One region of the Afifella sp. JA880 genome, then DNA from elsewhere that is predicted to be linked to it. Evidence: riboswitches for the same ligand, from Rfam matches in the RefSeq annotation. Region 1 holds a riboswitch; the other holds the start of a gene.
The links. Region 1 has a riboswitch for thiamine pyrophosphate ahead of NYQ83_RS12200 (ABC transporter permease). Riboswitches for the same ligand answer to the same signal wherever they lie in the genome.
Positions count from the first base shown of each region.

Region 2: linked by a shared signal. The riboswitch ahead of thiM (hydroxyethylthiazole kinase) and the one ahead of NYQ83_RS12200 (ABC transporter permease) in region 1 are both predicted to bind thiamine pyrophosphate.

Region 1 is NZ_JAOANH010000002.1:859,152-862,552, reverse strand. It holds gene NYQ83_RS12210 (hypothetical protein) at 1-236, shown strand, start outside; gene NYQ83_RS12205 (ABC transporter substrate-binding protein) at 273-1,211, opposite strand; gene NYQ83_RS12200 (ABC transporter permease) at 1,254-2,012, opposite strand; TPP riboswitch at 2,045-2,156, opposite strand; gene NYQ83_RS12195 (DMT family transporter) at 2,278-3,222, shown strand; gene NYQ83_RS12190 (DMT family transporter) at 3,233-3,401, shown strand, end outside.
Region 2 is NZ_JAOANH010000002.1:142,200-145,600, forward strand. It holds gene thiD (bifunctional hydroxymethylpyrimidine kinase/phosphomethylpyrimidine kinase) at 1-320, opposite strand, end outside; gene thiE (thiamine phosphate synthase) at 317-970, opposite strand; gene thiM (hydroxyethylthiazole kinase) at 967-1,788, opposite strand; TPP riboswitch at 1,844-1,954, opposite strand; gene NYQ83_RS08875 (Lrp/AsnC ligand binding domain-containing protein) at 2,053-2,289, shown strand; gene NYQ83_RS08880 (DMT family transporter) at 2,302-3,228, opposite strand; gene NYQ83_RS08885 (xanthine dehydrogenase family protein molybdopterin-binding subunit) at 3,292-3,401, opposite strand, start outside.

The DNA of each region.
Region 1 (3,401 bases):
CGCGCGGACAGCCGCTCGCAGGCGCTGCCGTCGACGTGACCGGTGATCTCTACTGGATCGCGCTTTCCGACACGCCCGATCAGGTGGAGCGGAATCTGGAGCTTCTGCGCAGCGGTTCCTGGTTCGACCTGCCGATCCTGTTTGAGGGCGGAAAGCGGGCCCTGATCACCTTCGAGAAGGGGATTCCGGGCGACAAGGTGTTTGAGAATGTGATGCAGAGCTGGGGCGATTCCTGATCGCCCCAGCCTGACTGGCTTTCACCGAACTGGCCTTTACCGAACGGCCTGGGCGTAGCTTTCCAGCTCCGGCACAGTCTCGATCAGTCCCTGATCTTTCATGAATTCCGCGAACCGCTGATAGCGGCCGGCGTCGAAAGCTCCGGGGCTTTTCGAAAAGCGGGCGACCGTATCCATGAAGGCACGGCGGTTGAGCTCGTCGCCGAGATCAGGATGCGCTTTCGTGAAGATCTCGAGGGCTTCCTCGGGATGGTTGGTCAGATAAAGCGTTGCGCGCTCGATCGCCTTCAGGAAGCGCGGCAGCCTGTCGTCGTCGAGCTTGTCGGAGCGTGCGATGAAGATGAGCTCGTCATAAGGCGGCACGCCGTGCTCCTCGGGATAGAAGGCGCGGCCGGGCTTGCCTTCGATGTCGAGCTGGTTGAGCTCGACATTGCGGAAGGCGCCGATGACGGCATCGACACGTCCTGCGAGAAGGGCCGGTGAGAGCGCGAAGTTGACGTTGACGAGATCGACGTCGTCGAGGGTCACGCCGCTTTCTCCGAGCATCATCTTCAGAAGCACGTCTTCGAAGCCACCAACCGAGAAGCCGACCGTCTTCCCCTTGAGGTCGGCGAGCGTCGTGACATCACTGCCTTCCAGAACCACGAGCGAGTTGAGCGGCGTTTCGACGAGCGTTCCGAAGCGCGCCAGCGGCAATCCTTCGGCCACCTGAAGATAGAGGTTGGGCTGGTAGGAAATGGCGACATCGCCTTCGCCAGCCGCAACTAGGCGGGGCGGGGCGCTCGGGTCGGCCGGCGGGATCATCTCCACATCGAGGTCTTCCTCGGCGAAATAGCCCTTTTCCTGCGCGACGACCAGCGGCGCGTGGTCGGGGTTCACGAACCAATCGAGCAGCACGGTCAGGTGGTCCGCGGCTGCGGCGGGCGATGCCGTCAAGATGAGCGCCAGAAGCATCAGGCGCAGGCGGTCGAGCATGGTCATTTCCTCTCTTTTCGGATGTCGGGTTTAGGCGGATCGTCAGGCGATGCTCGCTTCTCCCGGCACCCAGCCGAGGAGGCGGCGCAGGAAGAGGTCGATCAGGGCGCGCAGCAGGATCGCCATGGCGGCGAGCAGGAAGAGGCCGACGAAGACGCGGTCGGTCTGCATGCGGGCATTGGCCTGCAGCATGACAAAGCCGAGGCCAGCCGAGGCGCCGACCCATTCCCCGACGACGGCGCCGATCGGCGCGATCGCGGCGGCGACCCTGAGCCCGGAGGCGAGGGCGGGCAGGGCTGCAGGAATGCGGATGTAGCGGAAGGTGTCGCGCCTGGAGGCGCGGTTGAGCTTTGCGAGATCGAGAAGGCCCGGATCGGTGCGCTTCAGACCGTCGGCAAACGCAGTGGCCACCGGAAAATAGATGATGAGCCCGGCCATCACGACTTTGGACGCCATGCCGAAGCCGAACCAGATGACGAGAAGCGGCGCGATGGCGAAGACCGGGAGCGCCTGGCTTGCCGCCAGGATCGGCATGGCGAGCCTTTCAAGCGCGGGAGAGGCAACGACCAGGATCGCCGTCAATGCGCCGACCAGCGCTCCGGCGACGAGGCCGACCACGATCTCCGTCGCGGTGACGGCGGCATTGCCGAGATAATAGAAGGGGAGGGCGGAGAAAGCCGTCACGAGATCGCTCGGCGCCGGCAGGATGAAGCGCGGCACGCCGGTTGCGCGCACGAGGCCTTCCCAGATGGCGAGGAGTGCGATCGCGATCGCGAGACGGATTGCGAGAATGGCCAGCACGCGCCCCTTTCATGGCAGAGATCATGCGTGCTGGAGAGACTGAGGCCCGTCCCTTCGCCGGCATGACCCGGATCAGGTTCAAAGGGTCCGGCCGCCATCACGGCCATCTCAGCGCGGTTTGTCCGCACACCCCTCGGAAACGCCCACCATAACTCTCCGGTCGAGGCTTGCAAGCCGTCTCACGGTCGCCGCACGGTCGCGTTTGCGCTCTCATCCATGGTCCCGGTGGATGACAAATTTGCCGCAGAGGAATAGAGGCGGGGAAATGCGTGTCCTCTTTGCCCCTTTTCGTTGGCTTTTCGATCAACCCTATCTGCTCTTGACGCTGACCTCGCTCTTCTGGGCCGGCAATGCGGTGGTCGCGCGGGCGGTGATCGATGATTTCTCACCGATTCTTTTCGCGCAGCTGCGCTGGGGTGGGGCTGCGCTGTTGATCCTGCCTTTCGCCATGAAGGCTCTGCGCGCCGACTGGCCGGTGATCCAGCGTCATCTCGGCGTGCTGACGCTGATGGCTTTGTGCGGCATCACGCTCTTCAACACGCTTCTCTACTGGGCTCTCGAATATACGACGGCGCTCAATGTCGTGCTTCTGCAGGCGACGACGCCGCTTGCCATCGCCTTCGTCGTTTTCATGCTCTTCCGCGAGCGGCTCACCTTCGGCCAGCTTGCCGGGATCGTCGTCTCCCTCATCGGCGTCGTGGTCATCGTCTCGCGCGGGCAATTGCAGGTGCTGGCGCATCTGCGGCTCAATCCGGGCGACGTGATCATGCTGATCGACGTCGTCATCTATGCCACCTATTCCGCGCTTTTGAAGCGGCGGCCGCCTCTTCACTGGCTGAGCTTCCTGGCGATCACCATCGGATGGGGCGCCATCATGCTCCTGCCGGCAAGCGCGCTCGATCTTTTGCGCGGCGGCCATATCGACATCAATGCGGCGAGCGTTGCGGCGCTCTTCTACGTCGCCGTTTTTCCCTCAGTGCTCGCCTATATCTGCTTCAACCGGGGCGTCGATCTCATCGGTCCGAACAGGGCGGGGCCCTTCTTCCATCTGGTGCCGTTCTTCGGCGCCATTCTCGCTGTCTTCGCCCTTGGCGAGACTTTTACCTACGCCCACGCTTTCGGCGGCGTGTGCATTCTCGGCGGCGTCTTCCTGGCGAGCCGGAGGCAGCGCCTCAAGAATCGGGTGGAGCCGGAGAGAAGTCTCTCTTAGGGCTCGTCACATGGACGCCAAAACCCTCCCCACATCTTCTCGCGCCGCGCCAGCGGAGGCTTCTCTCGATCTCGGCAGCCTGACGCTTCTCGTCCTTCTGTCGCTCCTCTGGGGCGGCTCGTTCCTGTTCATGCGCGTCGCGGGGGCGGAGGTGCCGGTCTTCACGCTCGTGCTCTTGC
Region 2 (3,401 bases), 720 kb from region 1:
ATCACCGGATCGAGCACGACGGGACCGGGCTCCCACCGCGTCAGCCCCTCCGCCACGGTTTCGATGACCTCCGGCTTCGAGAGCATGCCGATTTTGGTCGCGCCGACGGCAAGGTCGGAGAAGACCGCATCCATCTCGGCTGCCACGAAATCCGCGGGCACGTCGTGAATGGCCCTCACACCACATGTGTTCTGGGCGACCAGAGCCGTGATCACCGTCGCGCCATAGACACCGAGAGCTGAAAAAGTCTTGAGGTCGGCCTGGATGCCGGCGCCGCTGGTCGGGTCTGTGCCTGCAATCGAAAGTGCGATGGCCGTCATTGTGTGTCCTTCGCTGTACGAATTTCTTCAAGAAGCGCCTGGGCGGCGGCTTGTGGATCGTCGGCCCCCATGATGGCGGATACGACGGCAACGCCCTCGGCCCCGGCAGCGATGCATGCGGCGGCATTGGCAGCGCCGATGCCCCCGATGGCAACGGATCGAAGCCCGACATCCCGCGTGACCGTGGCAAGCCCCTCCAGGCCGATCGCCGCACCGGCATTGGGCTTGGTGGCCGTCGTACAGACCGGTCCGACCCCGATATAGTCGGCGCCGGAAAGAGCCTCTCGGGACGCCTCGTGTTCCGACGCATTGCCGACGGAGATGCCGAGGATGCGCTCTTCGCCGATCAGCCGCCTTGCATCGGCGCCGTCCATATCGCTCTGGCCGAGATGCACGCCGTCAGCCCCGGCCGCGAGCGCGACATCGATGCGGTCATTGACTATGAGCGGCACGCCCATCGGCTCCAACAGCGCCTTCAGGCTGCGCGCAATGGCAACGAGTTCGCGCGTGCCGGCGTCGGGGTCGCGCAGCTGCACCAGCGTCACGCCGCCTTTGACGGCCGCAGCGACCGTCTCGAAAAAATCCCGCGGACCGCAAAGCCTCGGATCGGTGACGAGATAAAGCGAAAGATCGAAGGGATGACGCATCATTCCTCCTCCCCGCTTCCGGCGCCGATACCGCAATGGGCGGCAAGCAGATCCTTGTTCATGCGGAAAAGCGCGTCACAAAGCTCGGCGGGCAGATGCCCTGGCCCGTTGCCACATCGCTCACCGGCGATCCGGCCGGCAGCGGCATAAACGGCAAGCCCGGCGGTTGCCGCTTCGAGCGGTGGCCGCACGGCCGAGAACGCGGCAACGCAGGCGGAAAGCGCACAGCCGAGGGCGGTTGAGCGCGGCATGAGCGCATGCCCGCCGGTGACCGAAACGACCTCATTGCCATCTGTCGCGTAATCGGTCGCACCAGTCACGGCAACGACACTTCCCGATGTCCGTGCCAGCGCCTTCGCCGCCGCAACGGCCTGATCGGAGGCAGCAAGAGAATCGACCCCCCTGCCGAGTGCCCCGGCCTCGCCTGCGAGGCTCATGATCTCGCTCGCATTGCCGCGCACGATCGTCGGCCGCAGGGACAGAAGTGTGTTCGCGGCTTCGCTTCGAAATGGCGTCGCGCCCGTCGCCACCGGGTCGAGCACCCAGGGCTTCTGCTGCTCCCCCATGGCCTCGGCGGCTTTTTTCATGGCGCGCAGCCAGGCGGGCGACAACGTGCCGATATTGACGACGAGCGCATCCGCAAGCTTGGCGAAATCGCCGACCTCCTCCTCGGCATGCACCATCGCGGGTGACGCGCCGAGGGCGAGAAGCGCATTCGCGGAGACGCTCATCGAAACGAAGTTGGTGATGTTTTGGACGAGAGGCTGGCGCGCCCGCAGATCCGTCAACGCCGCAAAGACCTCGTCGATCGTCATAGGCATGAAATTCTCCCACTTCGGACCCGGCCCGAAGCGGAAGCAAATGAACGACGAGGATTTCTCGGCATCATCCCATCCCTCCGCCGGTGTTAACCGGATCAGGTTCGAGGGGTTGGCCGGATCGCCTCTCAGCCGCCTACAGATTGCAGCGGCACCCCCTGAGACGTCTTCCGATCTAGTGGTCTCAGAACCCCTTTGCAAGCATCGGCCGCTTGGCCCTTGCCGCGACCGGACAGTTGCGGTTTTCTCCGCGCCAAGGAGACAGCCATGACCCCGTTTTTCGTACTCATCAAATGCCAGCTCGGCCAGGCCTACCAGGTCGCCACCGCCCTGGCCGACGCCGAGATCGCGTCTGAAATCTATTCCACAGCAGGCGATTACGACCTTCTGGCAAAGTTCTATCTGAGCGCAGACGACGACATCGGCCGCTTCGTGCAGGAAAAGGTGCACGTCATCGAAGGCATCCAGGACACCAAAACGATTCCCACCTTCAAGGCGTTCTGAGGCTCATCCGCCTCACCCTTGCGGCGTCGACAATTTGCGCATCTTTCGCCGCTCCAGCCCCAATTGATGCTCGCGGTAGATGATGAAGATGCCGGCAGCGATGACGACCGCTCCGCCCACGGCGACGTTGATTCCGGGAATTTCATTGAAGAGCAGATAACCGGCGATCGTGCCCCAGATCATCGAGGCATACTCGAAAGGCGCGATCGTCGACGTCTCGGCATAACGGTAGGCGGCCGTCAGAGTGATCTGTCCGAGGCCGCCGAAAAGCCCGCACAGGATGAGAAGGATCATCTCTTCCGTATCGGGCATGACCCATCCGAACGGGATGGTGAAAAGCGCCACGACCGTGCACGTGACGGAAAAATAGAAGACGATGGCGGAGGTCGATTCCGTCGCCGTCATCTTGCGGATGAGGATCGCGACCACCGCCGTCAGCACCATGGAGCCGAGCGCGCAGAGCGAACCGACGAATTCCCGCCCGCCGAGTTCACCGCTCGAGAGTAGATCGAAGCGCGGCCACAGCACGATCATGATGCCGACGAAACCGACGGCAACGGCGGTCGAACGATAGATGCGCACCGTTTCGTGCAGGATCAGGGCGCCCAACACGACGATCATCAAAGGCGCGCCGTAGCTGATCGCCATGGATTCGGGCAGAGGCAGGCGCTGGACGCCGGCGAACCACAGCATCATCGTGGTCACCCCGACGAGGCCGCGACGGGCATGGCTCCAGGGATCTTTGGTGCGCACGGCCTCCTTGAGCTTGTTCTGCCAGGCGAGCATGCCGAGGAGCGGAACGAGCGCAAAGGCGGAGCGAAAGAACACGATCTCGCCGGTCGGCACGCGCTCGCCGACGAGCTTGATGCAGGAAAGCATCAGCGCGAAGGCAATGGTCGAGCTGACCTTGAGAATGATGGCGCGGGTCGCTGTGGTCACGATTGCCCACCGCCTCGGCTCTGCCGCGCGTTACGCCGGCAGTCCGCTACGTCTTTGGTCACCCTAGCCTCGTTGTCCGGGGAGCGCCGCCTTTGCGGCTTGAATGGCATTCCATACCCGCAGCGGTGTCGCCGGCAGGTCGAGATGGCGGATCCCGTACTCTCGATAAAGCG